DNA from 3 places in the Luteipulveratus halotolerans genome. Region 1 is predicted to be linked to each of the others. Evidence: predicted binding sites of a transcription regulator. Region 1 holds the regulator's gene; each other region holds the start of a gene.
The links. Region 1 encodes LexA, which represses DNA repair genes until DNA is damaged. Its sites were predicted from a motif close to TCGAACANNTGTTCGA; they were not measured.

Region 1 (9,907 bases):
GCGCCATCAACGCGCTGCGGACGATCCGCCCAAGGTTCGACCGCACGCACCCCTGGTCAGGACACCGAGCAGCCTGCAGGACGCGCAGGTCGAGCCGAGTCGGTTGGCACTCGTCGCGGTCCTCGTGCTGGTCGTCGCAGCAGCGGTCGTGCTCGGCGGTCGGATGATGTGGGTACGCACGATGGCTCAGCCCGAGCCGGCGCGTGGACTGCTGCCGACCTCCACGGCCACGAGCACGACGGGTTCGGCCCTCGGACGAGACGCCGCCACGTCGTCCTCGTCGGTTCGGGGCGGTTCGGCTGCTGGTGCTGCCACGGGCGCGGCGTCTGCGCCGACCGCAGTGCTGGTGCACGTCGTCGGTCAGGTGCAGCGCCCAGGCGTGGTGCGGCTGGCGCCGGGCGCACGCGTGCAGGATGCGGTGAGTGCCGCGGGCGGCGCGACCGGCAAGGCCGACCTGACGCACGTCAACCTGGCCCGCCCCGTGGTCGACGGTGAGCAGGTCGTGGTGCCTCGTCCGGGCGAGGCGGTCACGGCCGCGCCCGGAGGTCCTGCCGTCGCCGACGGCGCTGCACCGGCGAGCGGAGCACCGGCCGGCGACGGCGGCGGGGCGTCCGGTCCGGTCGACCTCAACACTGCCGACGCGGGCGCCCTCGACGCGTTGCCGGGAGTCGGCCCGGTCATCGCCGCGCGGATCGTCCAGTGGCGCACGGACAACGGAAGGTTCACCAGCGTCGACGAGCTGACCGAGGTGAGCGGGATCGGGGACAAGCTGATGGCTCAGCTCCGCCCGCTCGTGCGTGTCTGAGGTGGGACTCGACGTCCGCCTGCTGGCCCCGGCCGGTGCCGCGTGGGTCGCCGTCATCCTCGGCGTCCGGGCGAGTCCGACGGTCCTGACGATCGCGGCGTGCACTGCCGCGGCAGGCACACTCATCGCCCTGCGTGTCCGGGTGCCCAAGGCTGGCCTCGTCGCGGGCCTGTGCTGCGCAGCCATCGCCCTCGTCCTCGTCGCCACCGCAGCGCACATGGCCACTCGTCAGGCGGGGGCGGTGCCCGAGCTCGCCCAGCGCCGCGCGGTCGCCACCATCGAGGCCGTCGTCGTGTCCGACCCGCGAGAGGTCGCGATGTCACGCCCAGGCCGCGACGGTCCTACGGTCATGGTCAGGCTGTCGGTCCGCGAGGTGGTCGGGCGCGGACAGCGCAGCACCCCTCGTACGCCGGTCCTGCTGTTCGGCGACGAGAGCTGGCTGTCGGTGCACTGGCACGAGCGTGTGCGCGCTCTGGTCAGGCTGGCTCCCGAAGACGCTGGTTCCGATGTCGAGGCCATCGCCGAGTCTCGTTCTCCGCCAACCGTTCTCACCCGACCCGGCATCGTCACGCGCGGAGTCGAGTCCGTGCGCTCCGACCTGCGCGACGCCACCGACCACCTGCCCGCTGACCCACGCGGGCTCGTGCCGGCCCTGGTGATCGGAGACACCAGCCGGCTGCCGCCAGAGCTCGACGACGACATGCGAGCCACGGGCATGACCCACCTCAACGCCGTCAGCGGCAGCAACGTCACGATCGTGCTCATGGCCGTCCTGTGGACGTGCGGCTGGCTGCGCATCCCACGCCGCTGGCGGTTGCCGTTCTGCCTGCTCGCCCTCGTCCTGTTCGTGCTGCTGTGCCGACCCGAGCCGAGTGTGGTGCGAGCATCAGCGATGGGCGTGGTGGGTCTCATCGGGATGTCGATGTCACGTCCGCACGCGGCACCCGCAGCGCTGTCGACAGCCGTGATCGCGCTGCTGTGTGTCGATCCGTGGCTCGCGGTCTCCTACGGGTTCGCGCTGTCGGCGCTCGCGACTCTCGGGCTCATCCTGTTCGCGCGGCCGTGGGGCGCGTGGTTCGCGCGCTTCCTGCCTGACCGCCTGCGCCCCCTCGGTGACGCGATCGCGGTCCCGGTCGCCGCGCAGGCGGTCTGTGCACCGGTCATCGTGCTGCTGCAGGGCTCGGTGAGCGTCGTGGGAGTCCCGGCCAACCTGCTCGCTGCGCCGTGGGTGGCGCCGGCGACCATCGCCGGCGTCATCACGGTCGTCGTGGCGCCGCTGTCGACGACCGTGGCGATGGTCCCCGCGTGGTGCGCGGGCGTTCCGGCGTGGGGCATCGCGACGATCGCGCACGTCTTCGCCGCTGTGCCGTTCGGGGCACTGCCGTGGCCGGACGGCGCTGCAGGGGCCTTCCTGCTGGCGGGGCTGGTGCTGATCCTGCTGTTCGCCGGCCCGGCGCTCGCCCTTCACGCCGTACGCCACCCGGTCGTGGCCGCTGCCTCGGTCGTGCTGCTCGTGGCGGCGTGGACACCGCTGCCCGCGCTGGGCTGGCCGGCGCCAGGCTGGGTCTACGTCGCGTGTGACGTCGGCCAGGGCGACGGTGGCGTGCTGCGCACCGGTGAGCACTCCGGTGTCCTCATCGACGTCGGTCCTGACCCGGCCTCGATCGACCGCTGCCTCGACGCCCTCGACGTGCGGGTTCTCGACGCGGTCGTGCTCACGCACTTCCACGCCGACCACGTCGGGGGACTGGCGGGTGCTCTGACAGACCGCCCGGCGCGAGAGGTGTTCACGACCGACGTGCACGACACCGACGGCACGGGACGCAGGGACGAGCCGTCGCAGGAGCCCGACGTGCGCCGGGTCGCGGCAGCAGCGCAGGTCCCGGTGCGCGAGCTGCGGACGGGCGACACGCTGACCTGGAACGGTGTTCGAGCGCGAGTTCTGTGGCCTGCCAGGGAGATTCACGAAGGATCGGTGCAGAACAACGCGTCCGTCGTCCTCGACGTCGAGACCGCCGGGGTCCGCATGCTGTTCCTCGGTGACACCGAGCGTGAGGCACAAGCACAGGTGCGCAGGGCGCTCGCGCTCGATCCGGGCTCGCTCCCGATCAGTGTCCTGAAGGTCGCGCATCACGGGTCGTCCAACCAGGACGCCGACCTCATGCGTGCGGTGCGTGCGCCGTTGGCCGTGATCAGCGTGGGCGCCGACAACGACTACGGACACCCCGCAGCACGCACTCTGGATCTGCTGCGCGACAGCGGCTCGACCGTGCTGAGGACCGATCGTGGGGGAGACGTGGCGATCGTCGTACGGGGTGGGCGTCCGATGATCGCGCGCCCAGGGTGACCGCTCACGCCAGCACAGCCGCGATGCCGAGCAGCACCGGCACCGACGCGATGGTCGTCACGAAGATCGAGTCCCGTGCCAGCAGCTCGCCCCGCTCGTACCTCGTCGCGTAGACGAAGATGTTCTGCGCGGTCGGCAGGCTCGCGACCACGACCGCAGCGAGCAGGTCCTTGCCACTCATCCCGAACACTCCTGCAGCGAGCACCCAGGCCGCGACCGGCTGGACGACGACCTTGAGCAGCAGCACGACCCCCAGCTCGACGGCGGACCCGCCGGTGAGCGGCCGTGGGCCGAGCCGCAACGAGACCCCGTAGGCGAGCAGAGCCGCGGGTACGGCCATCTCGCCGATCATCGTCACCGGGTCGAGCACGACGGTCGGCGGCTTCCAGCCCGTGAGCGCGAGAGCCACTCCGAGGAAGCATCCGACCGTGATGGGGTTGCGCGCCGGCTGGGCGAGCACGCGCCACCACACGGGGCGCCGCCCGGAGGTCAGCGTGTCCAGGAGCGCGAACGCGACGGGCGTGAGCACGAGCAGCTGCATGAGCAGGATCGGCGCGATGGCCGCCCCGCTCCCGATGACGTACACCGCGATCGGCAGCCCGAGGTTGCCGGCATTGACGTACGCCGAGCACAGGGCTCCGATGACGGTCTCGGCGGCGGTGCGCCGCCAGATCAGGCGCGCGAGTGCGACATAGACGCCGGCCGCGACGACGACACTGCCGAACGCCACCAGGAGTCCGGGCGAGAACACGCGGTGCAGGTCAGCCTGGAGCAGCAGTGTGAACAGCAGGCACGGAGTGGCGATGAAGAAGACCAGCCGAGCCAGCAGCTGTTGTGACGCTGCGTCGAGAACGCCGGTGTGGGCCAGCAGGAAGCCGACCCCGATGACGGCGCCGATGACTCCGAATCCGTCGAGGACGCCGTGCATCCTCGGTCAGCAGGTGAGCTGGGCGGCTTCGTTGAGGGCCTCGAGCGTGGCCTGAACGGCCGGAACGCGTTGGAGGTCAGGGGTGGTCACGGCATGGACCGTACGACGGCTGGCCGGGTCGATCGGGAGCGTCACGACGCCGGGGTTGCTCGCGGAGCGCAGGATGAGGTCGGGCACGAGGGCGACGCCGAGACCCTCGGCGACCAGTCCGAGCACGGCGACGTAGTCCTCGGTCTCGAACGCCACCTCGGGCGCGAACCCCTCACGCGCAGCGAGGGAGAGCAGGTGTCCTCGACAGCGCGGGCAGCCGGCGATCCAGGGCTCCTGCGCCAGGTCGGCCATCTTGGCGGTCTTGGCCTGGGCGAGCGGATGGTCCTTGGAGACCGCCAGGCGGACCTCGTCGACGAGCAGCGGTCGGATCGTGAACGCGTCCAGGTCCTCCTCACCGCGGGGCAGCTCGTCGCCTTCGTAGGCGAACGCGACGGCGAGGTCGCACTCGCCGGCGCGCAGCGCCGCGAGCGACTCCGGCGGCTCGGCCTCGGCGAAGGTGACCTGCACGTCGGGGAAGCGCTTCTTGACCAGGGCCAGCGCACGGGGGACCAGGGTCGAGGAGGAGGACGGGAAGGCCATCAGTCGTACGCGACCCGAGCGCAGGCCCGCGATCGCGGCGACCTCGGCCTCGGCGGCCTCGAGCGCGGACAGGACGGGTCCGGCGTGGCGGGCCAGGACCGTACCCGCCTCGGTGAGACGGACGGTGCGGCCGAGGCGCTCGACCAGGACGGTGCCGGTGCGTTCTTCGAGTCGGCGCACCATCTGGGAGATCGCAGGCTGGGAGTAGCCCAGGGAGGCGGCGGCAGCGGTGAAGCTGCCCTCGTCGGAGATGGCGCGCATCACGCGTAGGCCGGCGGCATCGATCATGCAGATATTCTATAACTCTGAGTTACCGAGTGCCACTTGATGTGCTGCGGCCGTGATCCATGGCCTGGATCGTCCCCTACCCGCTGCGGGCTGTGCTCCCGTCCCCCGTCGCGGCGTCCGTCCCGACCGGGCGCGATACTGCGGGAGTGACCGACACGAGTGCGACCCGCCCGCAGGGGGTCGACGTCCGGACGTGGGAGTCGATGATCGAGCTCGTCCGCACGGGCGGGCTCGTCGGTCTGACCGGTGCCGGCCTGTCCACCGAGTCCGGCATCCCGGACTACCGCGGCCCGGACGGCGAACGTCGGATCACGCCGATGTCCGCCTCCGAGCTGCTCGGCTCGACGCAGGCGCGGCAACGCTACTGGGCACGCAGCTACGTCGGCTGGCGACGGTTCGCCCGGGCTCGACCCAACGTCGGTCACGAGGTCGTCGCTCGTCTTCAGCGCCGCGGCCTGCTCGGCACCGTGATCACCCAGAACGTCGACGGGCTGCACCAGGAGGCCGGCGCCACCGACGTCATCGAGCTGCACGGGTCGCTCGACCAGGTCGTGTGCATGACCTGCGGCGAGCACTACCGGCGTACGACGGTCGACGAGTGGTTCACCCTGGCCAACCCCGGGTTCGACCGTGACGTCGACGGCGAGATCCGTCCCGACGGTGACGTCGTCATCTCCGACGAGCTGGCTGCGACGTTCCGGCTGGTGCACTGCGTGATCTGCGGGTCGGACAAGCTCAAGCCCGACGTGGTGATGTTCGGTGAGTCCGTCCCCAAACCGTTGGTGGAGCGGTGTTTTCGCGAGGTCGAGGCGTCGCGCGGTCTGCTCGTCCTGGGCTCCTCGCTGATGGTGATGTCGGGCTACCGGTTCGTACGCCGCGCCGCGCGGCTCTCCCTGCCGGTCGCCGTGGTCACGCGCGGACGCACCCGCGGTGAGGCCGAGACGACCATCAAGGTCGACGCTCCGCTGGGTGCGACGCTGCAGGCCCTCGAGGCCGCGCTCGATCAGTAGGGTCGACCGCACAGGGGTTCGACCGGAGCCTCGGCGAACGGGACGGACCCATGCAGCAGCCCACCTGGACCGATCTGATCAACCTGATCCGTGCCGTGCTCAGCTGGCCCGTCGTGGTGCTCGTCGTGCTCCTGGTGTTCAGGGACAAGGTGAGGGGCCTCATCGACCGCATGACCAAGGTCGACAGCCCGATCGCGTCCGCGGAGTTCGTGCGCGAGCTCGAGGGTGCCGAGCGCAGCAGCGCCAGCGCCGTCGGCAACCGCGAGCCGTTCTCGCCGGCAGGTCCGGCCACGTCGCCGACTGCGCCGCCGACTGACCGGCCGGCCGGCGACGGGGCCACCGCACCGGAGGCGGACGCCGAGCCCGTGCCACCGAGTACGCCTCACCGGCCGTTGCCCCCACCGATGCAGTACTGGCCGGTGCCGCCCGAGCAGGAGGGCCGGCTTCCGCACGAGTGGGACGTCCTGGGCCGGAGCAACCCCTCGGGACTGGTGATCCGTTCGTGGGAGCAGCTGGACCACCACATCAATGCGGTCGCCCGCGCGCACGACGAGTCGATCAGGACCCGGTCCCGCCTCGAGGACTCCTTGGAGACGCTGCGGCGACACGGCCTGGTCAACGACGCCTACGTCGAGGCCGCCATTGCGCTGCGCAACGGGCGCAACATGGTCGCCCACGACGCGCAGGTGCCACGCAGCGGAGCCGCGATGGCGTACGCCACCACGGCCCTGGACCTGCGCCGCAAGCTGATCGGCTGAGTCCCCGCCTCAGACCTTGCGCAGCACCGCAGTCACGCGACCGAGGATGGTGGCGTCGTCGCCGTCGATGGGCTCGTACGCGTCGTTGTGAGGCATCAGCCACACCTTGCCCTTGGTGCGCTTGAACGTCTTGACCGTCGCCTCGTTGTCGAGCATCGCCGCCACGATGTCACCGTTGTCGGCGGTCTGCTGCTGATGGACCACGACCCAGTCGCCGTCGCAGATCGCGGCATCGACCATCGAGTCGCCGACGACCTTGAGCAGGAACAGGTCACCCTCGCCGACGACCTGACGAGGCAGGGGGAAGACGTCGTCGACGACCTCCTCGGCGAGGATCGGGCCCCCGGCGGCGATCCGACCGACGACCGGGATGAACGAGGGCTCCGGCTGCTCGTCGTTGATGCCGGTCTCGTCGATCGAGGACTCCTCGGCGGCACCGACCGCCTGCCCGCGGTATCCGCGCTGGCGCTTGCCGAGGTCGGGGGAGACGACCTCCATGGCACGCGGTCGCATCGGGTCGCGACGCAGGTAGCCCTTGCGCTCGAGCATCGAGAGCTGGTGAGCGACCGAGCTGGGTGACGTGAGCCCGACGGCCTGGCCGATCTCACGCATGCTCGGCGGGTAGCCGCGGCGGTCGATCGAGCTGCGGATGACCTCCAGCACCTTGCGCTGGCGCGTGGTCAGGCTGTGGCTGTCCGGCTCCGGCATCTCATGGATCTTGGCCATCTCGGCGTCCTCGTTCCCCGTGGGTCTGCGGCCGGACGCCCTGGGAAATCAGGGGCTGTCGGTGGTCGCTGGTTCAGTCCTGTTCTGTGAGAGCAGCCTATGGAGTTCGGACACAGTTCTCAAACACCTGTACGACGTATGTCGCGTCGCACAACCTGGACTTGTTCGAACACCCGTGCTACAACTCGTACAAGCGTTCCATCGCACAGGTGTTCGTCTCGAGGAGGATGTCATGAGTGCAGTCACCGCATGGGAGGTTCCCCAGCGTGCTCCCGCGGCGCCCCAGGTGCGACACCTCAGGGTCGTTCCCGACCTGCTGACCCGGGCCGGGCAGCCCCGGCTGCGCCTGACCGCGCGTGGTCGTCTCGTGCTGGCTCTGGCCGGCGTGATCGCGGCGCTCGGAGTGATCATGGCGTCGGCCGCGATCGCAGCCGGTCCGACCCCGTCTACGTCCACCGTGACGGTGGCCGAGGGGCAGACGTTGAGCGAGATCGCTCACGCCCGGTTGCCGGAGCTGCCGGTGGGGGAGGCGGTCGTGCGCTTCCAGCTGGCCAACGGTCTGAGCTCGCTCGAGGTCAACGCAGGGCAGACCCTCGTGGTCCCCAGCGGGTCGTGAGTCGACGCGAACGACGTGGGTGTCAGGCCTGCTGCAACCAGTAGTGCCGAGCCTTGGGGCCGGTGGCGCCGTGGTAGCGGCGGCTGTGCTCGGCGGTGCGGACCAGCTTGAGGCCGATCCGGGGGAACAGCTCGACGAGGTCGTCGTGGCGTACGACCATGGGGTGCATCTCGTCGGTCACCGTGTCGTGCATGTCGAACGACACGAAGGCGGTGGCACCGGGCTTGAGGTAACGGCCGATGTTGCCGATCGAGGTGGCGAGGTCGTACCCGTGGTCGAGAGCGTTGATCGAGACGACGAGGTCTGCGCGTCCCTCGACCTCCGGGACGAAGGTCTCACCGGGCACCGAGTAGACCTCGGTGGCTCGGGTGAGGTCGCTCCAGGCGACCTGCTCCATGTACTGGTCGGCGAGCGGCTCGATCGCGATGATCGACGCGCCCTCGAACCACAACGAGCGCAGTCGCGAGCCGGCACCGACGTCGACGACCGTGCGGTCGCGCCAGCCCTCGGGGCTGAAGCCCATCTCGCGCCACTCTCCGTCGATGACTGGCCACCACTGCTCGTCGTGCTGCCGGAACGTGTCATGCACGTGGAACCCGAGCTCGCCCACCTGGGCCTTGGTGCGCCAGGAGTCCTGGTCGGAGGTGCCCGCCGATGGGCTCGGCGTGGCGTCGGATGCTGTGGGTGTGAGCGCTTCGACGCGCGTGCGCAGCTCGGCGATGGTGGCGTCCTGCTGCGTCTGCCGTGCTAGCAGCCGATCGAGCAGGTCGGCCTGGCGCTCGCTGTGCGCGATCAGTCGGTCGAGCTTGTCGTCGTGGGCGCGGGCGATCGTGCGTGCCAGTCGGTCGCCGCGGACTCGCTTCAGCTCGGCTCTCCACCCCATGCCTGTGCATCGTAGCCGCGCCCTGCGCGCCCCGCGAGGGGTGCGGCGACGCGCCGTGTCGAGGCGTGGCGAGCCCCTGACCTGCACGTTTGCGGGCCGCCGCAACACGACCCCGACCGGGTGTTGCATCGTAGGTCCGCGACGACTTAGCATCCCTACATCTAGTAGTTACACGGCTGTAAGTCATCCACATCTAGTCCCCAAGCTGTCCACCGGATATCCACAGGAGCCGGCTGTGAGGGGGTCTCCCGCTGCGGTTGCCCGGGCATTCCTATGCCCTCGTGACTGTTGTCGGAAGGGTGGCTGGGGTCGTGGCGACGCCGTCGAGAGGAAGTGGGTGTCATGCACTGTCCGTTCTGCCGGCACACCGACAGCAGGGTGGTCGACAGCCGCACCAACGAGGACGGCACCTGCATCAAGAGGCGCCGCCAGTGCCCGAGCTGTGGCAAGCGGTTCTCGACCGTCGAGAACGCCAGCCTGACCGTCGTGAAGCGGTCGGGGGCGAGTGAGCCGTTCGCGCGGGGCAAGGTCATGAGCGGTGTGCGCAAGGCCTGCCAGGGCCGGCCGGTGAGTGATGACCAGCTCGCCCTGCTCGCGCAGCAGGTCGAGGAGTCGATCCGGGCCAAGGGTGTGGCCGAGATCGACGCGCACGACGTCGGGCTGGAGATCCTCAGCCCGCTGCGGCAGCTCGACGAGGTCGCCTACCTGCGGTTCGCGAGCGTCTACCAGGCGTTCGACTCGCTGGAGGACTTCGAGTCGGCGATCACGCTGCTGCGCATCGAGGCCCAGGGGGCCTCCCAGGACGACACGACCACTGTCAGTGGTCAGCGAGACGATCAGTGAGTACGAGGAGAGGGAGAGTCACCATGACCGAGACGGCGCGCACGCAGTCGCAGGCTCGTCGCAGGACCAAGGG
Region 2 (9,907 bases), 2.4 Mb from region 1:
GGGACACCTGCGCACCCGCTCCGACGCGGCGTACGAGGTCATCGACCTGCTCGACGTCGGCCTGCCGTTTCTCGACGAGCCGGAGCCCGCGTCGTCCGGCCACTACACGAAGGCGCACACCCACGACTGGGCCGCGACCATCGACGGGTACGACGGGTTCCTGTTCGTCACGCCCGAGTACAACCGCGGTATGCCGGCGCCGCTCAAGAACGCACTCGACTTCCTCTACGCCGAGTGGAACAACAAGGCCGCCGGGCTCGTGGTCTACGGCAGCTCCGGCGGGCTGCGCTGCGCCGAGCAGCTGAAGTCGGTGCTCGGCGAGCTGCAGGTCGCGACCGTGCGGGCCCAGGTGTCGATCTCGATCTACGACGACATGGCCGACTTCGAGCGCATGACGCCCCGCGACTTCCAGGCCGGCAACCTCGGGACGACGGTCGACCAGCTCGTGCGCTGGTCCAAGGCGATGCGCGGGATCCGCCGCTGAGCCGCGTCGTACGGTGGCAGGTATGACGCTGCACGCCGACGACTACCAGGCCGACCGCTCGCGCTACGACTCGATGACCTACCGCCGCTGCGGGCGCAGCGGTCTCGACCTGCCCGCGGTGTCGCTCGGCCTGTGGCACAACTTCGGCGACGACGTGCCGCTCCAACGCCAACGAGCTACTCTCCGTAGGGCTTTCGACCTCGGCGTCACCCACTTCGACCTCGCCAACAACTACGGTCCGCCGTACGGCTCGGCCGAGCGCAACTTCGGCACGATCTTCGCGCAGGACTTCCGCCGCTACCGCGACGAGCTGATCATCTCGAGCAAGGCCGGTTACGACATGTGGCCCGGCCCGTACGGTCAGGGCGGCGGCTCGCGCAAGTACGTCCTGGCATCCCTCGACCAGTCGCTCGCCCGCATGGGCCTGGACTACGTCGACATCTTCTACAGCCACCGGTTCGACGACTCGACGCCGCTGGAGGAGACGCTCGGCGCGCTCGACACCGCGGTGCGTCAGGGCAAGGCGCTGTACGTCGGGATCTCGTCGTACTCCGGCCCGCGCACGCAGGAGGCCGTCCGCATCCTGCGCGACCTCGGGACGCCGCTGCTGATCCACCAGCCGTCGTACTCCATGCTCAACCGTTGGGTCGAGGAGGACCTGCTCGACGTGCTCGGCGAGGAGGGCGTCGGCTGCATCGCGTTCTCACCGCTCGCCCAGGGCATGCTCACCGACAAGTACCTCAAGGGCATTCCTGCCGATTCCCGTGCGGCACAAGGGAAGTCGCTCGACCCGAAGATGCTCGACGAGGCCGCGCTCAAGCACATCCGCGCGCTCAACCGCATCGCCAAGGCACGCGGTCAGTCGTTGGCGCAGCTCGCGCTCGCGTGGATCCTGCGCGACCCGCGCGTCACGTCGGTGCTGATTGGGGCGTCGTCGGTCGAGCAGCTCGAGAACAGCCTCGGCGCGCTCGACAACCTGGCGTTCGACGACGCCGAGCTGAAGAAGATCGACAAGCACGCCGTCGACGCCGGCATCAACATCTGGGCGAAGTCCTCCCGGGCCTGACCAGCGGTCTGCGACTCGCCCAGCGGCCAGGGTCAGCCGAAGAGGATGGCGGCCTCGTCGTACCTCGACCGCGGCACCGTCTTGAGCACGGTCGTCGCGTCGTGCAGGTCGACGGTGACGACCTCGGTGCCGGACAGCGACACCATGGTGCCCCACTTCTGCTCGACGACGGCGTCGATCGCGCCGGTGCCGAAGCGGGTGGCGAGCACGCGGTCGTACGCCGACGGCACGCCTCCGCGCTGCAGGTGACCGAGCGTGGCGACCCGGGTCTCGATGCCGGTGGCGTCCTCGACCATCGGGCCGAGGCGCTCGCCGATGCCGCCGAGGCGCGGGCGCCCGAACGCGTCGAGCCCGCGCGGTGCGTCGGGGTGCTCCTCGCCGTCGAGGGTGAACCCCTCGGCGACCACGACGATCGGGGCACGGCCGCGGTCGCGGGCGCTCTCGACCCACTCGGCGATCTGCCCCATCGACTGGGGCACCTCGGGGATCAGGATCGCCTGGGCGCCCCCGGCGAGGCCGGCGTGCAGCGCGATCCACCCGACGTGGCGGCCCATGACCTCGACGACCATGCAGCGGTGGTGCGACTCGGCCGTCGTACGCAGCCGGTCGATCGACTCGGTCGCGATCTCGACCGCCGTGTCGAACCCGAACGTGTAGTCGGTCGCCGACAGGTCGTTGTCGATCGTCTTGGGCACACCGACGATGTTGATGCCCTCATCGGCCAGCCGGCGCGCTGCGGTGAGAGTGCCCTCGCCACCGATCGCGATCACGGCGTCCATCTCGTGATGGGCCATGACCTTGCGGACCTGGTCGATGCCGCCGTCGTCGAACGGGTTGGTGCGCGACGTGCCGAGGATCGTGCCGCCCTGCCGGGACAGGCCGCGTACGTCGTGGCGGGGCAGAGGGATGACGTCGTCCTCGACGAGGCCGCGCCAGCCGTCCTTGATGCCGAGGAAGGTCTGACCGTGGATGCGGTCGCCCTTGACGACCGCGCCTCGGATGACCGCGTTGAGGCCGGGGCAGTCGCCGCCGCTGGTGAGGATTCCGATACGCACCCGACAATTCTGGACGTTCGATCGTGTTTACACGTGAGTACGTCTCATCCTTCGGGTCACATTCTCGGTCGAGTCCCGTCTGTCCGGCAGTGCATGGAGTGCCGGGCAGACGAGATTCGCGCGGGAGGCGCGACCGGCGTACGACGAGTGGCTCAGACCGGTGTGAACGCGCAGAACTCGTTGCCGGCTGGGTCGGTCATGACGTTCCAGCCGATGCCGTCGTCACCCTTGGGCCGCTGCAGCACGGCGCCCGCGGCGATGAGCGCGTCGAGGTCGTCGGTGGTGACGTCGAGATGGATGCGGTTCTTGGTGGTCTTGGGCTCGGGCACCGGAGCGAAGTCGATCGACTCGAACGGTGCGCCCGTGATGCCCTCGATGTAGGAGAAACCCTCGTCGTCCCGGACCGCCTCGACCCCGAACGCAGCTGCCCACCAGGCTGCGAGCTCGTGCGCCGCGTCGGCGTCGCCGGTGACGTCCCAGCCGATCTCGTACAGGCCGATCGGGTGTGCCGCCGGCCGGATGAAGACGCAGAAGTCCTGACCGTCGGGGTCGCGCATCGTGGTCCACGAGAAGCTCTCGGCGTCGACGACGGTCGCGCCGGCCGCGATGATCGGGTCGAGCGAGTGCGCGTTGATGTCGAGGTGGACGCGATTCTTGGCTGTCACCGGCTCGGGCACCTGGTTGACCCACACCTCGACGGCCTCACCTGCACGCAAGCAGCCGTCACCGTCGTCGTGCGGGTGCGGGTCCCACCCGAGCAGCGGAGCCCAGAACCGTGTCTGCGCATGGGCGTCGGAGGCATCCATGCACAGGTCCTTGTACGCCACGAGAGCCATGCCTGCGAACCTACCGAGCCCCACCGACAGCGGCGGTCAGGTACGGCTCTGGCGGCCGCGTCCGAGCATCGCGAGCACGGCACCGGCGCGCGAGTCGGCACCCGTGAGCGCCATGACCGCCGCGACGTCACGGGCCACGGTCCGGGGCGAGACATCGAGCGCGCGAGCGATCGCGGCGTCGGTGCGACCCAGGCACATGGCGCGTGCGACCGACAGCTGGCGAGCGTTGAGCGGGGGCTCCTCGCTGTCGGCGAGCACGGGTCGCGACTCCGCCCAGGTCACGTGCCACAGCTCGAGAGCGCGCGCGAGGAACGTGCCCGACGTCGCCGCCCAGGCCACGGGTTCGCCACGGGCGGTGTCGGGTCCCTCCAGGAGGGCGAGCCGTTCGTCGCTGATGATGAGGCGCAGCATGGCGGTGCCCACCCGGATCTGCGGGGTGAACGACGGCAGCAGAGGGCTGAACCGCAGCGCTCGCTCGGTCGTGATCCTCTGCAGATCGACCTTGCGTGCGTACGAACGGTCCTCGAGCTCGAAGGCAGGGTTCTCGGGGTCGAAGCTGAGCGTCGGGTTGGTGCTCCAGACGCTGCGCACGGTCTGCGCCTCGATGTCGACGAGACGCTTCGTGATCGGCCCCTGCCCGACGGCGAACAGGCTCAGACCGGGCGGTGGCGGTCCATCCGACATCGCGACGTCGGTGACGGCCGCGCGCAGAGCCACGCCGAGCGTCCGGGCATCGTGCCGTTCAGGTGGCGTCACCCTGAGTCCTCCCCTGAGCCGGCCCGGTACGGCCGGACCGCGTGGGCACTGAGATAGCACCCCGGGCGCTGGGGCCTCAAGCGCGGTGACGAAGTCTCGCCACGAGTCGGAAGCGCAGGGCTGCGTGATGCCGGACCGTCACCTGCGCGGGACGCGGCGTTGCCGTCAGCGCTCGACGGTGATGAGGGGGCTGTAGAGCGCCATCACGTCGAGGGCCTTGGTGTGGTTGTCGGGCGTCGAGCCGGCGCATGCCTCGGCCCGGACCGTGAGCGCGTAGCCCACGTCCGACATCGCGAGGGCGGTCGAGATGACGCAGCAGTCGGTCGCGACGCCGACGAGCTCGACCGACCGCGCGTCACCGAGCGCCCGCTCCAGCTGCGGCCCCCACTTGCCGAACGTCGTCTCGTCGACGGTCGGGCGGTCGGCGTACTCGTCGATCATGCGGTACTGCCTCGCGTCGGGGGAGGTGAGCGCGAACGGCCAGTCCTCGTAGTACTTCACCCACGCGCCCTCGGGCGTCTCGGGCGCGATGAACCGGGTGAACACGACACGGTCGTCGTACGCCGCCACGCGGCTCGCGATCCGCGGTCGCGCATCCGCGAACATCGGTGAGCCCCAGTCGCTCTCGGGGTCGGCGAACACGTTCTGGGCGTCGATGACGAGCAGAACGTCGGAGGCGGCGCTCACGACGCCGCCACCGGCTCGTCGTGCGCCACGTCGTCGAGGGCCTCCTGGCGGGCGACCTCACCGCGGGTCAGCAGCCAGGTGCCGACGAAGCCGATCAGCAGCGACACCAGCACACCGAGGCCGGCGAACGCCCAGGTGCCTTCCTTGCCGCCGAGGTTGAACGCGTCGAGCAGGTAGCCCTGCCACTCCAGCCAGCCGGTGCCGGTGGTGTTGACGACCAGACCCCAGCCGACGGCGGTGCCGAGGGCGAGCAGACCCAGCGCCGACCAGCGCACCGAGCCGTAGCGGCCGCGAGCGTCGTACAGGTCCTCGTCGTGGTAGTCGCGGCGGCGCAGCACCATGTCGGCGAGGAAGATGCCGCACCACGCCGCGAGCGGCACGCCGCCGGTGATGAGGAAGCCCTGAAACGGGCCGATGAAGTCGTCGGCGAAGAACACGACCGCGATCGCGCCGAGCGTCATCACGACACCGTCGATGAGGGCGGCGACGTAGCGCGGCACGCGCAGGCCCATGCTCAGCAACGACAGGCCGGAGGAGTAGATGTCGAGCACGGTGCCGCCGATGAGACCGAGGATCGCGACGAGCGCGAACGGCACCAGGAACCACGTCGGCAGGATCGTCGTGAGCGCGCCGATCGGGTCGGACTGGACCGCCGTCGACATCTTCTCGCTCGACCCGGTGAGCAGGATGCCGAAGAAGATCAGCACGAGCGGGCCCAGCGAGGCGCCGAACGTCGGCCAGAAGACGACACCGCGCGAGGACGCCGACCGGGGCAGGTAGCGGGAGTAGTCGGCGGCGGCGTTGGTCCAGCCGAGGCCGAGCGCGGTGACGAGCATGACGGTGGCGCCGATGACCTCGGGCAGCCCGCCGCTGCTGTGCGCGGTGACCGCGTCCCAGCTGATCTCGTCCCACGACAACGCGATGTAGACGACGGTCAGCACGGCGGTCGCCATCGTGATCCAGGTCTGCACCTTCATGATGATCTGGAAGCCGAAAACGCCTGCCACCACCGTGATTCCGGCGACCAGGATCAACGCGACGACCTTGGTCTCGTTGCCGCCGCCCCAGCCGAGCCGGTCGAACACGGTGGCGCTCGCGAGCGTGGCGAGCACGACGAGCACGGTCTCCCAGCCGACGAGCAGCAGCCACGACAGGAACGCCGGCACGCGGTTGCCGTTGACACCGAACGATGCTCGCGACAGCACCATCGTCGGCGCGGAGCCGCGCTTGCCCGCGAGCGAGACGAACCCGCACAGCAGGAACGACAGCACCGTGCCGAGCACCATCGCGAGCAGCGCCCGCCCGAACGACAGGCCGAAGCCGAGCACGTAGGCGCCGTAGGGGATTGCGAGCACCGAGATGTTGGCCGCGAACCACGGCCAGAACAACGAGCGCGGCGTGCCGTGCCGCTCCGACTCGTGGATGACGTTGAGGCCGTTGGCCTCGACCGATGCTGCGGCGCCGGTGGCGGCCGGGGGCGCAGGCTCAGCTGACAGAGGGGTCGCCATGGACCACAACGTAGCGCCGAACGCACCGCGGGTCTCGGCACCGGCGTTCGTACGTCGGGTCCGTGACCTCGTACGACGCGACGTCGGCTCGGACCAGCGGCGCTTGTACGTCGGGAGTGCCCTCGCGCGCATGCTCCGCAGCCCGCCGTCGCCGGAGGGCTGAGAGGGCAGGGTCGTCATGCGAGCCCGGTGTGCCAGACGACACCGGTGGCGGTCACCGTCGCGGTCAGGTCGCGGCGGTGCACGAGGGTGTGGTGGCGCCCGCACAGCAGTGCTGCGTTGGAGACGTCGGTCGTGCCGCCGCGTGACCACCAGATCACGTGGTGGGCATCGCACCACTGCGGTGGGATCGTGCACCCGGGGTAGGTGCAGCCTCCGTCACGGCGCCACAGCGCACGCCGTTGGCCGAGCGTGAACAGCCGCTGCTCGCGGCCGACGTCGAGCACCTCGCCTCTGCTGCCCAGGACCATCGGCACGATGCCGGCGTCGCAGGCCATCCGGCGTACCTCGCCGCCCGAGAGCACCTGGCCGGTGGCGGTGACACCTGCGCCGGCCCCGAGCGCAGCGCCCACCCCCGCGCCGAACGCAGAGCCGAAGGTAGTGGGAGCCCCCGCGCCGAACGACGTCCCGAACGCAGCGTCGAATGCAACTTCAACCCCAGCGCCGAATGCAGGACCGGACTCCGCTGCAGCACCGGGTGCAGGCGTGTCGGTGCGAGCCCGGGCTCCGTGATGGGTGGCCAGGTCGGCGAGCAGCTGGTCGAGCGTCATGGTGACGATCACCTGGGCCTTGGCGGTGGTCGGCTGCTCACCCGGGGAGGACACACCGCGTCGCACGATCTCGACCAACGCGTCAGCGCGGCGCTGAGCTGCCGGCCGCAGGTCGGGCTCACGGTCCGGGCCCGTCACCGGCGCAGAAAGTCCGGCGACGGCAGCGTCGACGACGGCGGCACCCGCAGGGTCGAGGAGCAGGCGATAGGCGCACAGCCCGCCCGGCCCGGGCCCCGACGTCAACGACCGGCCACGCGCCAGGGCCTCGTGCTCGCGGTCGAGGTCGCGCTCGGGCTTCATCAGCTCGCCGGCGTAGCGGATCGCCGTGCGCAGCTCGCGCTCGGTGAGGCCGGTGGTGTCTGCGGTGTCGGAGGCGGCGTCGACGAGATGGTCGACCGTCTCGAGGACCGTGTCGGCAGCCACCACCGGCGTGACCTCGCGCTCGAACCGGCCGATCTGGTCGGCCTTGCCGAGTGGCAACGTGCCGAGCCGGAACGCCGACCACACGGCCCGACCGCCGACCCGGGAAGCGCACTGCACCACGCGCACCACACGGGCAGCGTGCGCGACATCGCCCACGGGTGCGCCGGTCCGACGCTGACACGAGCGCACCCAGTCGACGGCGCCGAAGCCCTGCTCGCGGTGCAGGCCGCGCTCCAGACCCTCACGCACCGCAACGGCGTCGAGCCGGTCGAGCGCGCTGCGCGTCGCGGCCGCCAGACCGATCAGCTCCTCGACCTCGGCACCCGACAGCCGCCACAGCTCGGCATCCACCGCGTCGGCGACCACGGCGGCGGCAGCGCGCAGCCCGGCGACGGTCGAGAGCTCCTCGACCTGTGGAACGAGCGGCTGCATGGCCATGAGTCGAACATACATTCGAACACCGACAGCCCGTCTCGATCATCCACAGGGCCGACGTCACCAGGGCTCAGTCGCGGGGAAAGGGGGCGCGCGGGACTGCTCGAACCCACGCTTGACCTCAACCTTTGTTCAACTTCTAGCGTCCCCGTCATGGACACCTCGAAGATGCGCATCGTGCTGCTGGTCGGCAGTGTTCGGACCTCGCGGATGGCCGACCCGATCGTCGCCTGGCTGCGCGCACAGCTCGCTCAGCACACCTGGATCGACCTCGACGTGATCGATCTGGCGACCGTGCGACTGCCTGAGGCCGAGCTCCGTCCGGGCTCCGGCGACAGTCCGATCGCCGACCGGATGAACGCCGCCGACGGGTTCGTCGTCCTCACGCCCGAGTACAACCACAGCTTCCCGGCCGCTCTGAAGAACGCGATCGACTGGCACTACACGGAGTGGACTCGCAAGCCGGTGACGTTCGTGGCGTACGGCGCCGGGTCGGGCGGGATCCGCGCGATCGAGCAGCTGCGGCTGATCTTCCCCGAGCTGTCGGCCGTGACGACCCGCAACGTCGTCACGCTCAGCGCACCGTGGAATCACCTGGGGGACAACGGTTTCGAGCCTCCTGAGCAGGTCGTCGGTGCCCTTGAGGCAACGGTCGCCGAGCTGCACTGGTGGGCCACGGCCCTGCGGGTGGCCCGCGGGCGCGACGCTGCGGACCTGGTGCCGGCATGACCATCGACGCACGAGCCTCCGCGCGCCCGCCCACGCAACCGACGGCGTACGACGACGCCGCCACCGGCCGAACCCGGCGCGGTCTCGCCCTCGCCGTCGGCGGTTTGTGCATCGTCCTCGACACGACGATCACGGTCGTCGCGGTGCCGGTGCTGATGCGCGAGCTCGACGCGTCGCTCGCGACGATGCAGTGGACGACGACGGCGTACATCCTGGCGCTCGTCACGACGCTCCCGCTGGCGGCACGGCTGAGCACGCGCTACGGCCCGCGCCGGACGTATGTCGCGGCGATGCTCGTCTTCGCGCTCGGCTCGGTGCTCGCCGGACTGGCCTCCGGGCCCGTCACCCTGATCGCCGCGCGCGTCGTCCAGGGCCTCGGCGGCGGCCTGGTCAACCCGGTCGCGATGATGCTGCTGATGCGCGGCGTGCCGGCCGCGCAGCGGGGCAAGGTCGCGAGCCTCCTTGGGCTACCCGTGCTCCTCGGACCGCTGACCGGCCCCGTGCTGTCCGGCTGGCTCATCGACACCTGGTCGTGGCGCGCGATCTTCTTCATCACCGTGCCGCCCGCCCTGCTGGCCGCCGTGCTCGTACGCCGGCTCGCGCCTCCCGACGGAGCCGGCACCCGCGAGCCGGTCGACGTCCGTGGTCTCGCGCTGCTCCTGCCCGCGTCGGTCATCACGGTGCTCGGCCTGGGCGAGGCCGCGTTGCCGGCAGCGCTCCGACTCGCGCTGATCGCCGCGGGGCTCGGGCTGATGCTCGGGTTCGTCCGCCACGCGCGCACGACGTCCGCACCGCTGCTGCGCGTCGCCCTGCTGTGGCGGCGCAGCATGGCCAGCAGCGTGGTCGTGCTCGTGCTCTTCGGGGCGGCGTACTTCGGGTCGATGCTGCTGCTGCCGACCTACGTCCAGGTGATGCGCGGCGACTCCGCGCTCACCGCGGGAAGCATGAGCATCCCGGTCGCGCTGGCGACCGGGCTGATGATGCAGGTGGCGACCAGACTGGTCGACCGGGTCGAGCCCTGGCGGATCGTCGCCGCCGGGCTCACCGTCTCGCTGGCCGGAGCCGTGACGCTCGCCGTCGTGCTGCGGCCCGACACGTCGTACGTCGTGCTGATGGCCGCCTCCGCCGTGATCGGGCTCGGCGCCGGTGCGGTCATCC
Region 3 (9,907 bases), 450 kb from region 1:
ATGATGTCGACCGCGCGCTCGACCTGGCCGCTGTTGACCTGCTGGGCGCCCTCGGCGACCACCGGCTCGAGCGTGATCTGACGGCCGCCCTCGAGGTCGAGGCCGAGCTTGGGCGACCACTGACCCTTGGGGTCGGCGAAGGCCGTGCTGGCAGCCACCCCGCCGAAGAGCGCGACGATCAGCAGGAGCAGAACAGCGAGGACCGACTTGGAGTGACCGTTGGAGCGGCCACCGCGAGAACGAGTTGCCACGGGTACCTCAGGATCCCTGGGCCGGGGTGGAGCCCGGGCCGGATGAGTCGGAGTCGTCGTTGTCAGCAGGGGCGGGGCCATCGCCCTGCGACTGGCGGTCGGCGTCGCCGGCAGGCGATCCGGTCACGGTGGGCGGCACGATCGCACGACGGTCGAACCTCAGCACGACACCGTCGGCGACCTCGATGCTGCCGACCTCGTCGTCGAGCGCGACCAGACGGCCCAGCAGGCCGGACGTCGTCGCGACGGCGTCGCCGACGTTGAGCTCGGACTGCGCCTGCTGGAACTGACGGCTGCGACGCCGCTGCGTCCAGAACATCAGGCCGATGAGCAGCAGCGGAAGCAGCAGGATCAGCAGGCTTCCGGCGCTACCGCCCGATTCAGAGGCTGTCGCCAGTGACGGCATCACGTGTCTTTCCTCACCATGGTTGGTCGGTCACGACCGGCGTATGCAGGCACCGCACACTTCGGATGCCGGGCCAACGGCAGAGTGTAGGTGAGCCGCACCACCGACCCAACTCTGGGTGGCCGCCGATGTCGGCGGCGACCGCGGGTGGAGTCAGAGGGCGAACCGGCCTTCTCCCTCGTCGAACGGCAACGGTGTCGCGGAGGTTCCTGGGCCGTCGGGTGGTGTCAGCCCGAGGTGTTCCCAGGCGCCTGGAGCGGCTGCCCTCCCCCGCGGTGTGCGGATCATGTAGCCCTCGCGGACCAGATAGGGCTCGGCCACCGTCTCGACGGTGTCGGGCTCCTCTCCGACAGCGACAGCGAGGGTCGACAGGCCGACCGGTCCACCGCCGAACCTCTTGCACAGGGCCTCCAGCACGCCGCGGTCGAGCCGGTCGAGCCCTCGGGCGTCGACGTCGAACAGCTCGAGGGCAGCGCGCGCGGCCGCATGATCGACGACGCCCTTGCCGTGCACCTGGGCGTAGTCACGGACGCGGCGCAGCAGGCGGTTGGCGATACGGGGCGTGCCCCGGGACCGGCCGGCGATCTCGTCGATGCCTTGGCGGGTCGCGTCGACGCCGAGCAGGTCGGCGTTGCGGGTCAGGATCGCCGAGAGGTCCTCGGCCGTGTAGTAGTCGAGATGGCCGGTGAACCCGAACCGGTCGCGCAGTGGCGCCGGCAGCAGACCTGCGCGGGTCGTCGCGCCGACGACCGTGAACGGCGGCAGCTCCAACGGGATGGCGGTCGCGCCTGGTCCCTTGCCGACCACGACGTCGACCCGGAAGTCCTCCATCGCGAGGTAGAGCATCTCCTCGGCGGGCCGCGCCATCCGGTGGATCTCGTCGAGGAACAGCACCTCGCCTTCGGCCAGGGACGACAGGATCGCGGCCAGGTCGCCGGCGTGCTGGATGGCCGGACCGCTGGTGATGCGGATGGGCTGCTCGAGCTCGGCCGCGATGATCATCGCGAGCGACGTCTTGCCCAGCCCGGGCGGCCCGGAGAGCAGCACGTGGTCCGGCGGAGCGCCTCGTCTGCGGGCGGCCTCGAGCACGAGGGCCAGCTGGTCGCTCACCCTCGGCTGTCCGGGGAACTCGGCCAGCCGGCGAGGTCGCAGCGCCGCCTCGACCCGTCGTTCGTCAGCGTCGCCGCCCGGGTCCACGATGCGCGACGTCGCGTCGTAGGAGTCGTCGCCGTGCCGCTCCAGGCCGTCGTCGGTCATCGACCCAGCTCTCGCAGGGCGAGGCGCAGCATGGCTGACACCTCGGAGGCGTCGGGCTCGACCTTGAGAACCTTGTCGACGGCGTCATCAGCCTGCTTGGCAGACCAGCCGAGCCCGACCAGCGCCTCGGTGACCTGACCACGGGCCGGTGATCCGGCGGACTGGGGTACGGCGGCTGCCTCGCTCGCAGTACCGCCCACCTTGTCGCGCAGCTCGAGCACGATGCGCTCCGCGCCCTTCCTGCCGATGCCGGGCACCTTGGTCAGCGCGAGCACGTCGCCGCCGGAGATCGCGACCCGCAACGTCTGCGGTGGGTGCACCGCCAGCATGGCGAGCGCGAGCCGCGGACCGACGCCGCTGACCGTCTGGACCTGCTCGAACAGGTCGCGCTCGGCGGCCTCGCCGAATCCGAACAAGGTGAGCGAGTCCTCGCGCACGACAAGGGAGGTGTGCAGCTGAGCCTCCTGCCCGTGCCGCAGTGACGCCGCGGTGGCGGGCGTGGTGTGGACGAGCATGCCGACTCCGCCGACCTCGACGACGGCGTGGTCGAGACCCACGGAGGCGACCGCACCCCTCAGGCTCGCGATCACCGGCGTACTCCCGCGCGCTGCCGAGCGACGGCCTGGGCGAGGCGGTCCTGCGCTCCCCCACGCCAGACGTGGCAGATCGCCAGGGCGAGAGCGTCGGCGGCGTCCGCCGGCTTGGGAGCGACGTCGAGGCGCAGGATGCGCGTGACCATGCTGGTGACCTGGGCCTTGTCGGCGCGGCCGTTGCCGGTGACCGCGGCCTTGACCTCAGAGGGCGTGTGCATCGCGAGCGGCAGCCCGCGGCGCGCGGCCGCGAGCATCGGAACGGCGGAAGCCTGTGCGGTGCCCATGATCCCCTTGATGTTGGCCTTGGCGAAGACGCGTTCGACGGCGACCGCGTCCGGCTGGTGACGCTCGACCCACTGCTCGAGCTCGGTCTGCAGGGCGAAGAGACGCTGCGCCGGGTCGTCGTCGACAGGAGTGCGAATCACACCGACCGCGACGAGCCTCAGCGGCTGGCCGATACCGCCGTCGACCACACCGACACCGCAACGGGTCAGGCCGGGGTCGACACCCAGGACACGCACCGGGACTCCTTCACGCGATCGGGCTCGACCGAACAGGTGTTCGGTCGAGCCCGACGTTATCGTGCCGGCGCCGGCGATGGCCGCAGCGGTGGCGGCGTGTCCGGTCGTCGCAGCTCAGTCCTCGGCGTCGAGCTCGGCGAGGACCTCGTCGGAGACGTCGCCGTTGGCGAACACGTTCTGCACGTCGTCGCTGTCCTCGAGCGCCTCGATGACGCGGAACATCTTCTTGGCGCCCTCCTTGTCGAGCGGCACCTCCGTCGTGGGCAGCCAGGAGGACTCGGCGGAGTCGTAGTCGATGTCAGCGGCCTGCAGGGCCTCGCGTACGGCGACGAAGTCGCCGGCCTCGGAGACGATCTCGAAGGACTCACCGAGGTCGTTGACCTCCTCGGCGCCCGAGTCGAGGACGACCTCGAGCAGCGAGTCCTCGGTGGCGTCCTCCTTGCTCTGCTTCTTGGGGACGATCACGACGCCCTTGCGGTTGAACAGGAACGCGACCGAGCCGGAGTCGGCCATCGTGCCGCCGTTCTTCTGCAGAGCGGTGCGCACCTCGGCGACGGCGCGGTTCTTGTTGTCGGTGAGGCACTCGATGAGCAGCGCGACACCGCCGGGTGCATAGCCCTCGTAGGTCAGCGCGAGGTACTCGGCGCCACCGGCCTCGGCACCCGATCCGCGCTTGACGGCGCGATCGATGTTGTCGTTGGGGACCGAGGACTTCTTGGCCTTCTGGATGGCATCGAAGAGGGTCGGGTTGCCGGCCGGGTCACCGCCGCCGGAGCGAGCCGCGACCTCGATGTTCTTGATCAGCTTGGCGAAGAGCTTGCCCCGCTTGGCGTCGATCGCAGCCTTCTTGTGCTTCGTCGTCGCCCATTTGGAGTGACCGCTCATGTCTCCCGTTCCCTGTGTCGCTCGATCGTGTGCCCGTTCGGGCACCCAGCGATCCTAGCGAGCAGGAGCCGGTCACCCCAGTCGTGGGGCGACCGGCCGACGTACGGGCTCAGTGTCGGGTGATGCCTGCGACGCCTGGACGGCCCGACTCGATGAACACCTCGGCCCGGGTGCGCACGGGTGCGTCGGGGGTGGTGACCGCGTCCACGACGCGGTAGTCGGTACGCCACTGGCCGGGGGTGAGGACGCACCGCTGGTAGCCACGCTGGACGTTGACGAACTTCAGGTGGGGGTTCTCGGCGAGCCACGTCCGGCCGCGTGCGTCGATGTCGGTGCCGTCGCCGCCCGAGCTGATCGACGTGCCGAGCAGCTCGACGCCGACCGTGGCCGAGGCCTGGTCACGGAAGTCGAGCTTCAGGTCGGAGACCACGCTGCGGTGGGCGTCGCCGGTGACGACGACCATGTTGTCGACGCCGCGGCGGTGGACGGCGTCGTACCAGCGCTGCCGGGCACCGGCGTACCCCATCCAGTTGTCGAGGCCGTAGCTCTCCCCCGCACCGGCCGTGCCGTCCGCGTCGAACGTGACGACCTGGTTGGCGACGACGTTCCAGGTCGAGCCGCTCGCTCCGATGCCGTCCTGCAGCCACGCCTCCTGGTCGGCTCCGAGGATCGTGCGCTCGGGCGCCCATCGCTCGGGGCACGCCGAGGTGCAGCCCTCGATCTGGTCGTCGCGGTACTGGCGCGTGTCGAGCACGTTGAACTCGGCGAGCTGTCCGTACCGGATCCGACGGAACAGCTGCATGTCCGGACCGCTCGGCAGTGACCGACGGCGCAGGGGCATGTGCTCGTAGTAGGCCTGGTACGCCGCGGCCCGACGGGCCCGGAACACCGCGCGGTCCTGATCGGGCTCGGTGTCGATCTGCGAGATCTCGTCGGCGTAGTTGTTCTCGACCTCGTGGTCGTCCGGCGTCACGATCCAGGGAGCGGCGGCGTGCGCGGCCTGCAGGTCGGGGTCGGTCTTGTACTGCGAGTAGCGCGTCCGGTAGTCGCCGAGCGTGAAGATCTCCTTGCCGGAGACGTGCGACCGACCGGGCAGGGGGCTCGCGCCGGAGCCCTCGTAGATGTAGTCGCCCAGGTGCAGGACGAGGTCGAGGTCGTCCTGCGCCATGTGGCGGTACGCCGTGAAGTAGCCGGCCGGCAGGTTGGAGCAGCTCGTGAAGGCGAAGCGCAGCTCCTGAAGCGATGCGCCGTACGCCGGTGACGTGCGCGTACGACCGACCGGGCTCAGCTGGTCGCCGGCGCGGAAGCGGTACCAGTACTCGCGGTCGGGCAGGAGGCCGTTCAGCTCGACGTGCACCGAGTGGCCCAAGGCTGCCGTGGCCGTGGCCGAGCCGGCGCGTACGACGGTCCGCTCGCCGAAGCCGGGGTCGGTCGCCACCTGCCACAGCACCTGAACGGGCTTGTCGTCCATGCCACCTCGGCCGTCGAGCGCGAGAGGCTCGGGCGCGAGGCGGGTCCACAGGACCACGCCGTCGGGCGCCGGGTCACCGCTGGCTACACCGAGGGTGAACGGGTTGGTGCGCGACCACGGCGTCGCGCCGGCGGGGGCGCTGGAGGTGATCAGGGTCGCTGCCGCGGTGAGACCGCTGGCACCGGTCGCTCCGAGCAGCTGGCGTCGGGTGAGCTGGGCTGAGGGCACAGGCTGGCTCCTGTCGTACGGATGAGTGGGGTGGGACCAGTCATCCGTGCGAGCGGGGCCGGTGGGCGTCAGCCGCGCAAAGTCTGGGTGACGAAGTGGCGATGGATGCGGTGGTCGCCCGTCACCTCGGGGTGGAACGACGTGGCGAGCAGCGGACCCTGCTGGACGGCGACGACGCGACCGGCGGCCGGGCCTTCCGGCACCGTGGCCAGCACCTCGACCTCCGGTCCGACCGCCTCGACCCACGGTGCGCGGATGAACACCGCGTGCATCGCTCCCCCGTCGACGCCGTGGACGAACAGCTCGGTCTCGAACGAGTCGACCTGGCGGCCGAACGCGTTGCGGCGCACCGTGACGTCGAGGCCGCCGAGGGTCTGCTGGTCACCGGTCGCGTCGAGCACCCGGTCGGCGAGCAGGATCATGCCGGCGCACGAGCCGTAGACCGGGAGGCCTTCGGCGATCCGCTCGCGCAGCGGTGCCTGCAGCTCGAACGCGCGCAGCAGCTTGTCGATGGTGGTCGACTCGCCGCCGGGCAGCACCAGCCCGTCGACCTGCGCGAGCTCGTCGGGTCGGCGTACGCCGATCGCTCGGGCGCCGGACTCCTCGAGAGCTCGCAGATGCTCGCGGACGTCGCCCTGGACGGCGAGGACGCCCACGGTCGGCTGTGCTGAACCTGTCACGGCGCAGGAACCTAGCCCAGCCGTGACCGTGCGGGTCAGGGCGGGTTAGCCCGCGAGATCGGGTCCGCCGTAGAGCCGGGTGCCGAACGAGCGGCTCGACAGGTAGCCGTCGACGACCGCGGCACCGAGACCGTCGAGCTCAGGAGCGACCACCCGACCGCCGCACCGGCGCGCGAGCTGGTCCAGGAACCGCGCCAGGCCCGGGTCGTCACCCAGCCGGAAGATCGTCGTCTGCGCGCCCAGCCGTGTCGAGGCGTCGAGCTCGCGGACGCTGTAGGCGATCGTGAGCGGGTGGGGCGGGTAGGAGAAGAACACCTCGCCGTCGGGTTCGAGGTGGGCGGTGGGCTCGCCGTCGGTGACGACGAGCAGCACCGGCTGTGCGCTGGGGTGGCGCCGGAAGTGACGGTTGGCCAGCAGCAGCGCGTGGTGCAGGTTGGTGCCCTTGTCCCACTCGGCCTCCAGGCCGGTGAGCTCCTCGATCTCCATGGCCTGCGCGTGCCGTCCGAAACCGATCATCTGCAGGTGGTCACCGCGGAAGCGGGTCCGCACGAGATGGTGCAGCGCGAGCGCTGTGCGCTTCATCGGCACCCAGCGTCCGTCCATCGCCATCGAGAACGACGTGTCGACCAGGAGCGCGACCGCGGCCTGGGTCCGTGCCTCGGTCTCGCGGATCTCGACGTCGTCCAGGTGCAGCCGGGGCCCGTCGGGGTCGGCGGCCCGCCGCACTGCCGCGTTGGTGAGCGAGCGGGTCACGTCCCACGGCTCGGTGTCGCCGAACTCCCACGGCCGGGACGCTCCGCTGAGCTCTCCCGCCGCACCGGAGCGCCGCATGTCGCGCCGGCCGCTGCGACCGGACAGGCGACGAGCGATGTCCCGCATCAGGGACTGGCCGATCTGCCGCATGGCGCGCGGGGACAGCCGCAGCCGGCCCTCTGCGTCGCGGTCGAGGTAGCCGCGCTGACGCAGGGCCCGCTCGAGCTCGCTGAGGGTGCGCGCATCGACGGCCGCGTCGTCGCCGAGCTGACGTCTCAGGGCGTCGAGGTCGACGTCGTCCATCCGCGCGCCGGCGTACTGCTGCGACAGCTGTTCGCTGAGCGCGTCGAGGTCGGCGAGGTCCTGGAGCACCCCGGTGCCGTCGCCGAGCCCGAGGCCCTGCTCGCCCTCGAGGCGCTGCGACCCCGACCAGTCCTCGCCCGGTCGCAGACCTTGCAGGTTGGCGTCGAGCTTGCCCAGCTGCTGCATGAGGTCCGGTGAGCCGAAAGCGTTCTGCGCCAACGCATCCAGCTCGTCACGCTGCTCCTGCGTGAGTGAGTTGCGCATCCGCTGTGCCGCGGCGGCGCGGGCGGCGAGCGCGTCGAGGAGCTCCTCGATCGACTCGGGATGCTCAGGGAAGAACTCGCCGTGCTCCTCCATGAACCGGGTGAAGTCCTCGTCGCTGTCGTCTCCCCGGGCATGCTTCTCGAGCAGAGCGTTGAGGTCACGCAGCATGGCGTTGATGCGCTCGCGGTCCTCGTCGGTGGCGTTCTCGAGGGCCTGCTTCATGCCGGCGAAGCGCTGGTCGAGCGCCTCCCTGCCGAGCAGGTCCTTGATCTGCTCGTAGTCGGCGCGGGCGTCGCTGCTGCGCCACGGGTAGTCGCTCAGCTCGTGCACGGCTGCGGCCGGTGACGACGGCAGCTGCTCGATGCGCATCTCGGCGAACCGTGCGTCGTCGTCGAGGTCACGGGCGAGCTGCTTGCGCTCATTCAGCACCGCCCGGTCGAGCAGCTCCTTGACCTGCTGGAACGTGCCGTCGAGGTTGTGCCGTGACAGCAGCTCTCGACGGCGCTCGGCCACCTGACGCGCCAGGTCGTCGAGTCCGCGCTGCGAGCGGCCACCGCGACGCAGGAACTCCTGAAGCGCGTGCTCGGGTGAGTAGCCCGCCATGACGTCCTCGCCGATCGCGTCGAGCGCCTCGCCGAGGTCGACCGGTGGGGCCAACGGGTCGGGCCCGCCGGCGTACCGGCCGTACCGCGAACGATGAAAGCTGTTGTGCGCCATGGGTTCTCGCGTCTCAGCCGTAGGTCGTGGTGCCCGCGTCGTCGGAGTCCTTGCTGACCTTCTGCGCGAGGTAGAGCCCCTCGAGAGCGAGCTCGACCGCAGCCGCACGCTCACCCTCGCTGGCGGCACCCAGGTGCTCGGCCACCGTGTCGTAGAGGTCGGACTCGCCGAGCTGGGGCAGCGAGGTCAGCAGCTCGTGCGCGGTGACCTGCTCCCCCGTCGTGACCTGCCCGCCCTCCTCGAGAGCGGACACCAGCAGGCCGAGGTCAACGCCCCGCAGGCGTCGGCGTACGGTCTCGGCCGTCGCCGTGCGCAAGAGGTGCTCGAGGATCTCGCGACCGCGGTCCTCCTGCCCGGACTCCAGCTCGATCTTGCCGCCCAGGACGTCGACCGCGGTCTCGAGGTCGACCACCCGCGCGACGGCGTCGGACTCGCCGCGCACGGTCGCCCGATGGAGCGCGGCCGCAGCAACCGTCTCGGCGCCCGCGATCGCGAATCGCGCTGACACGCCTGAGCGTTGGTCGACGTACGGCGACTCGCGCAGCCCTCGCGTGAACCGCGCCAGCACCTCGATCAGGTGGTCGGGCACGGTGGCCACCAGGTCGGCCTCCTGCCGGATCACGGCGACCTCGTCCTGCACCTCCAGCGGGTAATGCGTCCTGATCTCGGCGCCGAACCGGTCCTTGAGCGGGGTGATGATGCGACCGCGGTTGGTGTAGTCCTCAGGGTTGGCACTCGCGACGACGAGCACGTCGAGCGGCAGCCGCAGGATGTAACCGCGCACCTGGATGTCGCGCTCCTCCATCACGTTGAGCATCGCCACCTGGATGCGTTCGGCGAGGTCCGGGAGCTCGTTGATGGCGACGATGCCTCGGTGCGACCGAGGGATCAGGCCGAAGTGGATGGTCTCGGGGTCGCCCAGGTGCCGACCCTCGGCGACCTTCATCGGGTCGACGTCGCCGACCAGGTCGGCGACAGAGGTGTCAGGGGTGGCGAGCTTCTCGGCGTACCTCTCGTCGCGGTGCCGCCAGGCGACGGGGAGGTCGTCGCCGAGCTCAGCCGCTCGGCGTACGGACTCGGGTGTGATCGGTTCGTACGGGTGCTCGCCCAGCTCGGAGCCGTCGATCACGGGCGCCCACTCGTCGAGCAGACCGACCAGCGAACGCAGCACGCGGGTCTTGCCCTGACCACGCTCACCGAGCAGCACGATGTCGTGGCCGGCGATGAGGGCGCGCTCCAGCTGTGGGATCACGGTCGAGCCGAAACCCTGGATGCCGGGCCACGGGTCACGTCCGTCGGCGAGGGCCGCCAGCAGGTTGCGCCGGATCTCAGCGCGTACGGCGGTCTGCTCGTGGCCGCTCGCGCGCAGCGCACCGACCGTGGCGATGGTGGGAGGGGTGGTTCGGGATGACGTCGTTGCCGTTGTCACCTCGTCCACGCTACGCCTCTTGTCGGCGAAAGCGGAGCCCCTTTCCGGATCGTGCTCGTCCCCGAGTGCACTCGTCCGGGTTGTCGCACGGCCTCCGTAGGCTGGGCGCATGACGCTCTCGATCGGTGCCCACGTCGACCAGTCCGACC

Region 2: the regulator LexA is predicted to act here: its motif matches at 8,027-8,042, upstream of VV01_RS17815 (HNH endonuclease signature motif containing protein).
Region 3: the regulator LexA is predicted to act here: its motif matches at 3,057-3,072, upstream of ruvC (crossover junction endodeoxyribonuclease RuvC).

What each region holds. Positions count from the first base shown of each region.
Region 1 covers NZ_LAIR01000002.1:1,187,781-1,197,687, forward strand. The annotation lists gene VV01_RS06215 (helix-hairpin-helix domain-containing protein) at 1-805, shown strand, start outside; gene VV01_RS06220 (ComEC/Rec2 family competence protein) at 798-3,152, shown strand; gene VV01_RS06225 (AEC family transporter) at 3,157-4,080, opposite strand; gene VV01_RS06230 (LysR family transcriptional regulator) at 4,087-4,998, opposite strand; gene VV01_RS06235 (NAD-dependent protein deacetylase) at 5,145-6,008, shown strand; gene VV01_RS06240 (hypothetical protein) at 6,059-6,766, shown strand; gene lexA (transcriptional repressor LexA) at 6,776-7,492, opposite strand; gene VV01_RS06250 (LysM peptidoglycan-binding domain-containing protein) at 7,725-8,108, shown strand; gene VV01_RS06255 (methyltransferase domain-containing protein) at 8,131-8,991, opposite strand; gene nrdR (transcriptional regulator NrdR) at 9,334-9,834, shown strand; gene VV01_RS06265 (vitamin B12-dependent ribonucleotide reductase) at 9,858-9,907, shown strand, end outside.
Region 2 covers NZ_LAIR01000002.1:3,543,309-3,553,215, reverse strand. The annotation lists gene VV01_RS17850 (NADPH-dependent FMN reductase) at 1-484, shown strand, start outside; gene mgrA (L-glyceraldehyde 3-phosphate reductase) at 507-1,550, shown strand; gene VV01_RS17840 (6-phosphofructokinase) at 1,583-2,605, opposite strand; gene VV01_RS17835 (VOC family protein) at 2,758-3,441, opposite strand; gene VV01_RS17830 (response regulator transcription factor) at 3,478-4,197, opposite strand; gene VV01_RS17825 (cysteine hydrolase family protein) at 4,363-4,884, opposite strand; gene VV01_RS17820 (purine-cytosine permease family protein) at 4,881-6,392, opposite strand; gene VV01_RS23455 (hypothetical protein) at 6,391-6,555, shown strand; gene VV01_RS17815 (HNH endonuclease signature motif containing protein) at 6,569-8,017, opposite strand; gene VV01_RS17810 (NADPH-dependent FMN reductase) at 8,174-8,749, shown strand; gene VV01_RS17805 (DHA2 family efflux MFS transporter permease subunit) at 8,746-9,907, shown strand, end outside.
Region 3 covers NZ_LAIR01000002.1:1,635,386-1,645,292, forward strand. The annotation lists gene secD (protein translocase subunit SecD) at 1-251, opposite strand, end outside; gene yajC (preprotein translocase subunit YajC) at 259-657, opposite strand; gene ruvB (Holliday junction branch migration DNA helicase RuvB) at 811-1,914, opposite strand; gene ruvA (Holliday junction branch migration protein RuvA) at 1,911-2,504, opposite strand; gene ruvC (crossover junction endodeoxyribonuclease RuvC) at 2,501-3,028, opposite strand; gene VV01_RS08395 (YebC/PmpR family DNA-binding transcriptional regulator) at 3,143-3,913, opposite strand; gene VV01_RS08400 (alkaline phosphatase D family protein) at 4,023-5,612, opposite strand; gene pdxT (pyridoxal 5'-phosphate synthase glutaminase subunit PdxT) at 5,681-6,292, opposite strand; gene VV01_RS08410 (vWA domain-containing protein) at 6,338-8,329, opposite strand; gene VV01_RS08415 (sigma 54-interacting transcriptional regulator) at 8,343-9,758, opposite strand; gene VV01_RS08420 (deoxyribonuclease IV) at 9,868-9,907, shown strand, end outside.